Regions from separate parts of the Pseudomonas graminis genome, predicted to be linked through region 1. Evidence: predicted binding sites of a transcription regulator. Region 1 holds the regulator's gene; each other region holds the start of a gene.
The links. Region 1 encodes FliA, which starts transcription of late flagellar genes. Its sites were predicted from a motif close to CTAAAGTTTNNNNNNNNNNNGCCGNTAA; they were not measured.
Positions count from the first base shown of each region.

Region 2: a site for FliA is predicted at 1,194-1,221, ahead of FX982_RS01815 (flagellar protein MotY). Genes of this name have one in related genera too.
Region 3: a site for FliA is predicted at 1,574-1,601, ahead of FX982_RS04000 (methyl-accepting chemotaxis protein). Genes of this name have one in related genera too.

Region 1 covers NZ_CP053746.1:5,368,229-5,371,504, reverse strand. The annotation lists gene flhF (flagellar biosynthesis protein FlhF) at 1-710, shown strand, start outside; gene fleN (flagellar synthesis regulator FleN) at 829-1,662, shown strand; gene fliA (RNA polymerase sigma factor FliA) at 1,659-2,402, shown strand; gene FX982_RS23825 (chemotaxis response regulator CheY) at 2,642-3,016, shown strand; gene FX982_RS23820 (protein phosphatase CheZ) at 3,036-3,276, shown strand, end outside.
Region 2 covers NZ_CP053746.1:385,698-388,973, reverse strand. The annotation lists gene rnt (ribonuclease T) at 1-84, opposite strand, end outside; gene pyrC (dihydroorotase) at 81-1,127, opposite strand; gene FX982_RS01815 (flagellar protein MotY) at 1,272-2,282, shown strand; gene FX982_RS01810 (argininosuccinate synthase) at 2,413-3,276, shown strand, end outside.
Region 3 covers NZ_CP053746.1:866,410-869,685, forward strand. The annotation lists gene FX982_RS04000 (methyl-accepting chemotaxis protein) at 1-1,405, opposite strand, end outside; tRNA gene FX982_RS04005 (tRNA-Met) at 1,837-1,913, shown strand; gene FX982_RS04010 (hypothetical protein) at 2,263-2,607, opposite strand; gene FX982_RS04015 (hypothetical protein) at 2,797-3,276, shown strand, end outside.

The DNA.
Region 1 (3,276 bases):
TGGCCCGCATGATTGCCACGCCCGATGTGGAGCCACTGGAAGAGGGCGGTGTGATTGCCATGGTCGGCCCTGCCGGCATGGGCAAAACCACCACGCTGGCTAAACTGGCAGCCCGATATGTGTTGAAATACGGCGCGCAAAATATCGCGCTGGTGAGCATGGACAGTTTCCGCATTGGCGCTCAGGAACAGCTGAAAACCCTGGGCCGGATCCTCAATGTACCGGTTACCCACGTCGACCCGGGCCAGTCCCTGGCTCAGGCGCTGGAGCCGCTGTTGCGCAAGCGCGTGGTCTTGATCGACACCGCCGGCCTGCAAGCCAGCGATCCGGCCCTGCGTCTGCAACTGGAAACCCTCGCCGGCCGTGGCATCAAGGCGCGCAACTACCTTGTGCTGGCGACAACCAGCCAGAAGCAGGTGCTGTCAGCGGCTTACCACAGTTATAAACGTTGCGGCCTGGCCGGGTGCATCCTGACCAAGCTCGACGAAACGGCCAACCTGGGCGAAGTGCTCAGCCTGGCCGTGACACACGAACTGCCTGTGGCCTATCTGACCGATGGCCCACGGATACCGGATGATCTGCATTTGCCGCGTCGGCACCAGTTGGTGAGCCGGGCTGTCAGTGTGCAGATGCAGGAGGAGCCAAGCGAGGAAGCGATGGCGGATATGTTTGCGGATCTTTATCACAGCACCGGCAAGCGCGCGGGCTAGGTGAAGAAAATGACAGTGGAATTTTCCTGCATCGATGGTCTGCCAGGCATTGTTCAGACACTGAACGTGCAGCCCGACATGTGGCTTAGGTCTAAGCAAGACAAGGTAAACAATTAACATGGGCAGCATGCATCCCGTACAGGTTATCGCGGTGACCGGTGGCAAAGGTGGCGTAGGCAAGACCAACGTTTCAGTGAATCTTTCACTGGCGCTGGCCGAGCTGGGACGTCGCGTCATGTTGCTGGACGCCGATCTGGGTCTGGCCAACGTCGACGTATTGTTGGGGCTGACCCCCAAACGCACCCTGGCTGACGTCATCGAAGGGCGGTGCGAGCTGCGCGATGTCCTGCTGCAGGGCCCGGGCGGCGTCCGCATCGTGCCGGCGGCGTCGGGCACCCAGAGCATGGTCCACCTGACCCCGGCGCAACATGCCGGGCTGATTCAGGCGTTCAGTGACATCGGCGACAACCTCGACGTGCTGGTCATCGATACCGCCGCCGGCATCGGCGAGTCGGTGGTGAGCTTCGTGCGCGCAGCCCAGGAAGTGCTGCTGGTGGTGTGCGACGAGCCCACGTCGATCACGGACGCCTACGCCCTGATCAAACTGCTCAACCGCGATTACGGCATGAACCGCTTCCGCGTCCTGGCCAACATGGCCCAGAGCCCGCAGGAAGGGCGCAACCTCTTCGCCAAGCTGACCAAGGTCACCGACCGCTTTCTCGACGTTGCCCTGCAGTATGTAGGCGCCGTGCCGTACGACGAATGCGTACGCAAGGCCGTGCAGAAACAGCGCGCCGTGTACGAAGCGTTTCCGCGTTCCAAATGTGCGCTGGCGTTCAAGGCCATCGCACAGAAAGTCGACACCTGGCCGCTGCCGGCGAACCCGCGCGGTCACCTGGAATTTTTCGTAGAACGCCTCGTGCATCAAACCAGCGCAGGGCCCGTCTCATGACAGCAAGTGGCTATCGCATGTACAGCAAATCGTCCAAAGACTCCCAGTATGAGCTGATCGAGCGTTATGCCCCGCTGGTCAAACGAATCGCCTACCACTTGCTGGCGCGTCTGCCGGCCAGCGTGCAGGTCGAGGATTTGATCCAGGCGGGCATGATTGGCTTGCTCGAGGTTTCGACCAAATACGACTCCACCAAAGGGGCCAGCTTCGAGACGTACGCGGGTATTCGTATCCGTGGCGCGATGCTCGACGAAGTGCGCAAGGGGGACTGGGCGCCGCGCTCGGTCCACCGCAATACGCGCATGGTCAGTGACGCGATTCGTGCAATCGAAGCAAAAACCGGCCGTGACGCTAAAGATCACGAGGTTGCTGCCGAACTTGAAATGAGTCTCGACGATTATTACGGGATTCTGAACGATACCCTGGGCAGCCGCCTGTTCAGTTTCGACGACCTGTTGCAGGACGGCGAACACGAAGGGCTGCACGAGGACGGCGCGAGCCAGTCCCTGGAACCGTCGCGGGATCTGGAAGACGAGCGCTTCCAGGCTGCGCTGGCCGAGGCCATTGCCAACTTGCCGGAACGTGAACGCCTGGTGTTGTCGCTGTACTACGACGAAGAGCTGAACCTCAAGGAAATCGGTGAGGTTCTGGGGGTCAGCGAGTCGCGGGTCAGCCAGCTGCACAGTCAATGCGCGGCGCGGTTGCGCGGTCGCCTTGGCGAGTGGCGCGCACGTTCCTGAATCAGGCGCGGGCCGCGAGGCCTGCGTGTTGCTTGTAAGACCGGCTGTGCAGGACGTGAGCGGAAGCAAAAGAGACACGGCAGGAGTCGGTCGAACCGGGTCGTGGATGATCCGGTTTCGCTGCGCTCGTCCCGGTCGATTCCACCCCTTTTCATGTTCGGCGCAGCCGGTATTGATTGAATGCGCGTTCAGGTGCTGAACGCGTTAAAGACTGCTTGGAGGTCGAATTGGACAAGAACATGAAAATCCTCATCGTTGATGACTTCTCAACGATGCGGCGGATCATAAAAAACCTGTTGCGTGACCTTGGGTTCACCAACACGGCCGAAGCAGATGACGGACTCACCGCATTGCCGATGCTGCAAAGCGGCGCCTTTGACTTCCTCGTCACTGACTGGAACATGCCGGGCATGTCCGGCATCGACCTGTTGCGGCAGGTGCGTGCCGACGAGCGTCTGCGCAGCCTGCCGGTGCTGATGGTCACTGCCGAAGCCAAGCGCGAGCAGATCATCGAAGCTGCTCAGGCCGGTGTGAACGGCTACGTGGTGAAGCCGTTCACCGCGCAAGTGCTCAAAGAGAAAATCGAAAAGATATTCGAGCGCGTCAATAGCTGATGTCCGCTGCGAGGGCGCTATGGATTCCAAAGATTCGACAATGGGTGACTTTGAGTCAACCCTGAAGAAACACGCACAAGAGCTGGTCGCGAGCCTTGAAAAAGGCAAGTTCGGCGACGCCGTGCAACTGATCCATGAGCTTAACCAGACCCGCGACCGTGGCCTGTATCAGGAAGTCGGCAAATTGACGCGCGAGCTGCACAGCGCGATCGTCAACTTCCAGATCGACCCGAACATGCCGCAGGCCGAGGAGGTCTCCC
Region 2 (3,276 bases), 540 kb from region 1:
GCGAAAACGGGCAGCCATCGGGTGCCGGGACCCTGTACCGCCACCGGAGCCTTCTTGCTCGTCTTCATAATGTTCTTCACTCACGCGTGTTGCTCCAGCAGACGCCAGCGCAGTTTTTCACCGGCGCGCAGCGGGATGACAGAAAGCTCGCCAAACGGCAGGCTGGCGGGGGCCGTCCACTCGTCACGAACCAGGGTAATAGTGTCGGTGTTGGTCGGCAGGCCATAGAACGCCGGGCCGTGCAGACTGGCGAAACCTTCCAGCTTGTCCAGCGCATTGAGTGATTCGAATGCCTCGGCGTAAAGCTCGATGGCGGCAAACGCGGTATAGCAGCCGGCGCAACCGCACGCCGCTTCTTTCGCGTGCTGCGCATGGGGCGCGGAGTCCGTGCCGAGGAAGAACTTGCTGTTGCCGCTGGTGGCGGCATCCAGCAGGGCGACCTGGTGGGTATTGCGCTTGAGAATCGGCAGGCAATAGAAGTGAGGGCGAATGCCGCCCACCAGCATATGGTTGCGGTTGTACAGCAAATGGTGGGCAGTGATGGTTGCGCCCACATTGGCCGACGCTTCATTGACGAACTGCACGGCATCCGCGGTAGTGATGTGTTCGAACACCACTTTCAGCGTCGGAAAACGCTCGACGACACGACGCATGTGCTCGTCGATAAAAATCTTTTCGCGGTCGAATACGTCGATGTCGCCGCGGGTCACTTCGCCGTGGATGAGCAGCGGCAGGCCTACCTCGGCCATCGCCTCGAGCACCGGGAATATCTTGTCGACGCTGGTCACGCCCGAATCGGAATTAGTAGTGGCGCCTGCCGGGTACAACTTGGCGGCGTAGACGAAACCACTGGCCTTCGCGGCGCGAATTTCTTCGGGCTGCGTCAGGTCGGTGAGGTAGAGCACCATCAGCGGCTCGAAACGGCTGCCTTGCGGGCGCGCGGCGAGGATGCGCTGACGATAGGCGTCTGCTTGCTCTGCATTGCGTACCGGCGGCACGAGGTTCGGCATGATGATCGCGCGGCCAAAAGTGCGCGCTACGTCGGCGACGGTGTGGGGCAAAACAGCGCCATCTCGAAGATGGATGTGCCAGTCGTCGGGGCGCAGGAGGGTCAGGCGTTCGGACATTGGGGATTCCAGGCGGGTCAAACTCGCTGGGAATGCTACCGGAAAAGACTCCTCCAGGCACTCGCTATCAAGTTTTGCGGGAAGTTACCGATAGCCACGTGTAAGTCATAAATCTTGTTACACGTGAATTTAGTGGAGCCTCCCGTGCGCCAGCGATATCTAGCCCTGCTCAGCGCGTTTGCCAGCCTGCCGGCCATGGCGCTCACTTTCCAGACGCGTCTGGAAAATATTGAGTGGAAGGTGGAAGGCGATCAGTTCGAATGCAGACTGACTCAACCTATCGCCGATTTCGGTGCGGGCGAGTTCGTGCGGCGTGCGGGCGAACAGCCGACGTTTCGCTTGAAAGCAAATGGCTACAGTCTGGCATCCGGGTCGGCCATGTTGATTGCCGCCGCGGCGCCATGGCAGCCGGGGCGCAGCGATCTCAATCTTGGCGCGGTAAAAGTCAGCGGCGGCGAGATTCCTTTCAATACCAATCAGGCCCAGGCCACGCGGTTGATCGCGGGCCTGATGGAAGGGCGCAGTCCGGTGATTCGTCACTCACTGCGCGATGGCGGCGGCGCCATGGAAGTCCGTCTGCTGCCGGTCAAATTCAGCAAGGCCTACGACGATTTTCAAGTATGTACAGCGAAGCTGTTGCCGATGAATTTCGAACAGGTGCGGCAATCCGAGATCGGCTTCCCCGGCGGCGGCATCGAGTTGGATGCGTCCGCCAAGCGTAAGCTGGACACCGTGCTGGCTTATATGAAGGCCGATCCGACGGTCAATCACGTCGAACTGGACGGTCACTCCGATAACAGCGGCAACCGGTTGACCAACCGTGATCTGTCGCGGCGCCGTGCGCTGTCGGTCATGGACTACCTTAAAGCCCAGGGCATCCCGGAAGAACAGATCACCCTGCGCTTCCACGGCGAGCAGTACCCGCTGGCGCCTAACACCAACAACGCCAATCGCGCGCGCAACCGCCGAGTGAACATCCACCTGGAGCGTGTGGCGCAGCAGACTCCAGCCGTGCCGCCGGCTGCTGCACCTGCTCCGATACCAGTCCCAGTCCCAGTCCCAGTCCCAGTCCCAGTGCCTGCGCCTGCCGCAACGCCAACTCCAGGCGCTGCACCCGTTACAGCGGCAAGTACGGCCCCCGCCAAGGCCTCTTGACCAAGGGCGGCGAAGTCGTCTGACTGACATAATCTGTCGCTTTGCCGTCAGAAGCTGTCGCGACACTGTAAATTCCCGCGCGTGATCGGTAAACTCGTCGGTTTTCCGTACAACGCGTTGGAGTGATGGCATGGCGGACGTAAACAAGGTAGTTCTCGCGTATTCCGGTGGCCTGGATACTTCGGTAATCCTCAAGTGGCTGCAAGATACGTACAACTGCGAGGTGGTGACCTTCACCGCTGACCTGGGTCAGGGCGAAGAAGTCGAGCCAGCACGCGCCAAGGCGCAAGCCATGGGCGTCAAGGAAATCTACATCGACGACCTGCGCGAAGAATTCGTGCGTGATTTCGTGTTCCCGATGTTCCGCGCCAACACCGTCTACGAAGGCGAGTACCTGCTGGGTACTTCCATCGCGCGTCCCCTGATCGCCAAACGCCTCATCGAAATCGCTAACGAAACTGGCGCTGACGCCATTTCCCACGGCGCCACCGGCAAAGGCAACGACCAGGTTCGCTTCGAGCTGGGTGCTTATGCGCTCAAGCCTGGTGTGAAAGTCATTGCGCCATGGCGTGAGTGGGACCTGCTGTCCCGCGAGAAGCTGATGGACTACGCCGAGAAGCACGCCATCCCGATCGAGCGTCACGGCAAGAAAAAATCCCCGTACTCCATGGACGCCAACCTGCTGCACATCTCTTATGAGGGTGGCGTGCTGGAGGACACCTGGACCGAGCACGAAGAAGACATGTGGCGGTGGACAGTTTCACCGGAAAACGCGCCGGACAAGCCGCAGTATCTGGAACTGACCTACCGCAACGGCGACATCGTGGCGCTGGACGGCGTTGAGATGACCCCAGCCACCGTCCTCGCCACCTTAAACCGCATTGGCGGCGAGCACGGCATCGGTCGTCTGGATATCGTCGAGAATCGCTACGTCGGCATGAAGTCCCGCGGCTGCTACGAGACCCCGGGCGGCACTATCATGCTGCGTGGTCAC
Region 3 (3,276 bases), 1.0 Mb from region 1:
CGCTGCCGGACGCTGCTTCACAGCTGCGGGCAACGCCCATGGACGTCGCGGCCAGCTCGGTGGCCGCCGCCGCAATCTGGCTGATCTGCTGCTGTTGATCTTCGACTTCGTTGAGCGTGCTGCCGGATTGCGCGTTGAGGGTCAGCACCGCAGAGCCCAGCTGCTGGGTTTCGTGATTGACGCCCAACAGACTGGTGCGCAGTTGCACTACCGCAACGTTGAGTGCGGTGCTGATGGCTGCCAGTTCGTCACGCCCTTCAACGGCGACCTCAACGCACAAATTGCCGTCGCGCAGGGACTCGGCCAAGGTCGTAATGCCCTTGGCGCTGCGCTGAATCGACGCCTGGAGGCACATGAAGAGATACAGCGCCGCGAGCGCGAGAATGCTGAAAATCGCGGCCACCGGCACAAACTGCTGAGTGGCCTGTTCATGGTAATAATCGAGTCGGCTGGTGAGTGACGACAGTGACTGCTTGCGCAGGGCCGCCAGTCCGTCGCTGACGTTATCGACGCTGCGTTCGAAAGCGGCCGGGTCGAGCTTGATGCTGCCGCCGAACACACCGTCGTCGAGCACTTTCAGCTCGGTATCAAGGCGCTGAAGACTGTCTTCATACTGACGCGTCCAGACCTCGATGCCCGGGTAAGCCTTGGCTTTTAGCGAGCCTACTGCTTTGACCAACTGATCGCGGGCGTCGCCGATGCGACTGCGCAGGTCGCGCATCTGAAGACGGCTCTGCAATGAGAACTGACCGGACGCGATCGACGACTGGCCGATACTTGCCATGCGCCCTACCCGCTCGACAAGGTCCGGCGCCTGCTGCGTGGCGATTTGCATCAGCAAGTAGGTTTCAAGCCAGGGATCGAGGATCAATCCGCTGTCCATCGCGATCTGTTCACGAAGACTCTGCAGCGCCGTGAGCGCGGACGTGAAGCGATCATAACCATCCGGCCACCAGCCGACTGTACGCAGGGAATCTGAATCCATCCCTTTGACTGAGGCTTGCAGCGCCTGATACCGAGTCATGATGTCGCCACTGGCGTTCTGCGCCTTTAGCTCATCGCCAAGGGACGCCAGGGTTCGAGTCAACTCAGGGTTGGCAGCATCCAGCGCGTTCATGGCGGCCTTCGCGGCCGGTGTCGGATCCCGAAGAATGTCGACGGCCTTCCAGCGCGCGGCGCGGTTGCGCTGGGCCGTGAGCTGCACATCCAACGCATCGAGCGCCATCAGTTGGCGCACGCCAGCTTGTTCCTGGGAAATCACCGCAAGCTTGCTGCGGTAATCCTGGCCGATCATCCACAGGCTGCCCGCGAGCGGCAAGATGAACAAAAAGAAGAGCACCTGAAACTTGCGCGCGAACCCGAGACGTCCGAGCAGGCGGATGCCTGGCGACAAAAGACTCTGCATAGCCGACTACTCCTCACCGACAGACCGCTGCTTGATCCATGATGATCACAGCGCTGCCTTACATTCTTACCGGCAAAATGCCATGTCTATGTTTAGAAAACGATAACCGCCCATCCTCGATGCAAAGAACGGGTTTGGGCTTATCGAGATCTGCCGCCGCTTTCATCTATAGCGGCAGCGATGCGGCAGGCATAAGCAAAAACCGGACCGATAGCACGAAGCCATCAAACCGGGCACCCGATCGAGGACAGTGCAGGGTGCATGCGCGAAAGTGGGGCAAAAGCACTCAGCGTGGGGAGTAAACTGTCACTGCCGTGCAGGGATGAACAAAGGCTGAAGAGCCGGGAGGCTAACCGATTGATCACGTGGATAAATTTTTTAGAAGAGACGCTTGACACATATCCGATCTGAGCGAATAATGCGCGCCACTTGGCTACATAGCTCAGTTGGTTAGAGCATAGCATTCATAATGCTGGGGTCCGGGGTTCAAGTCCCTGTGTAGCCACCAAGTACCTCAACAAAGCCCGCCTTGTGCGGGCTTTGTTGTTTCTGGCCGTCCATGGCTAAAGCGGGATCCCAAATCGCCGATAGCCCTGTACTGCATCTCGCAGTGCACGGAGGCAATATGAAGAAGATAGCTATCGCTGGACTGGTCGCTCTGCTTTCAATCGTTTCTCTCTTCGCATCGGCGTGTCCGAAAGGCACGCACCCATCTGGCGGAACGGGGTCACACCACAAAGGCGGGACCTGCGTTTAAGACTAGCCCGGCAAGCGCCGGGCTGTTTCAGGTCCGGATGTCGGCCTTCCAGGCGACATGCAATACCGCCTCGCCCCCGATTCATTCGCAGAAACCCGTCTCAAGCAGCCCGAAACGCCCAGACTACTTCCACCAATCGGGCAGCGATCAGCAAGTACACCAGCGACACCAGAATCTGAATCGCCACGTGATAGCGCAACTTGCCGAGGCGGCGAATGCCGTCGCTGACGTTCAGGAACATCAGCACGGCGGACACGCCAATCAGCCCCCATCCGGTAGCGCCAGACACCAGCACGCCGATGAACTGGTGGTAATCAGCCCTCAACGCACTGGTGCCCGCCGCGAACAACAGCGCGCACACCAGCAGGTTTTTGATGTTGTCGAAGATTTGCGTGCTGAGGTCGTTTTCCAGCAAATCGATGTAGCGCGCCCAGATTTTTCGCATGGCCTAACGCCTGTGGGTCGATGAACTCATAGCGTAGCGCGCATGGGGCGGGATGCCTGGATGTTGCCCTGCGGCCCGGGCGCGAGCAGCAATCCGTGACAACAGCGCCCTCGTCCAATAGATTACGCCCCTCGAAACGCCCCGAGCTTTTCGCGCCTCAACCCCAGTTAACGAAGCAGTGGATGTTCAATGTCTGATTCCCATACCGATCCGGTGGCAAACGCCGTGTCGTCGAAGCAAGCCTACGAAGAAGCCATCAACCTTTCACAACATGTGCCACAGGCCAAAAGCATCAGCGAGATGGTGCTCGACGCCTTCCAGAGCGCCAAGGAAAGCGACCAGATTCGCGATTTGCGGTTGGCTATACGCGCCGCCCATGACCGATTCGATGATGACCAGGCCTACGAACTGATGGGTCAGCTTAAACAGCTCAAGGACGCCGAAGCCGCCGACATGGCCGCCCTCGAAGACCTGAGCGCGAAATTTCCGATCAGCCGGATTCTCTCGAGCTACAAGGACGACCCGAGTTTCCAGGAACTCGTCTACAGCCTGGCGTTGAAGGTGCTGAACCAGACGCATCAAGCGGTCAGCAACCCGAGCGGCGGCAAGAGCAAAGCGGCACGACCGAAGAAGGAAGCCGAGGTGTTCGTCATCAGTAAGGACGGCGCC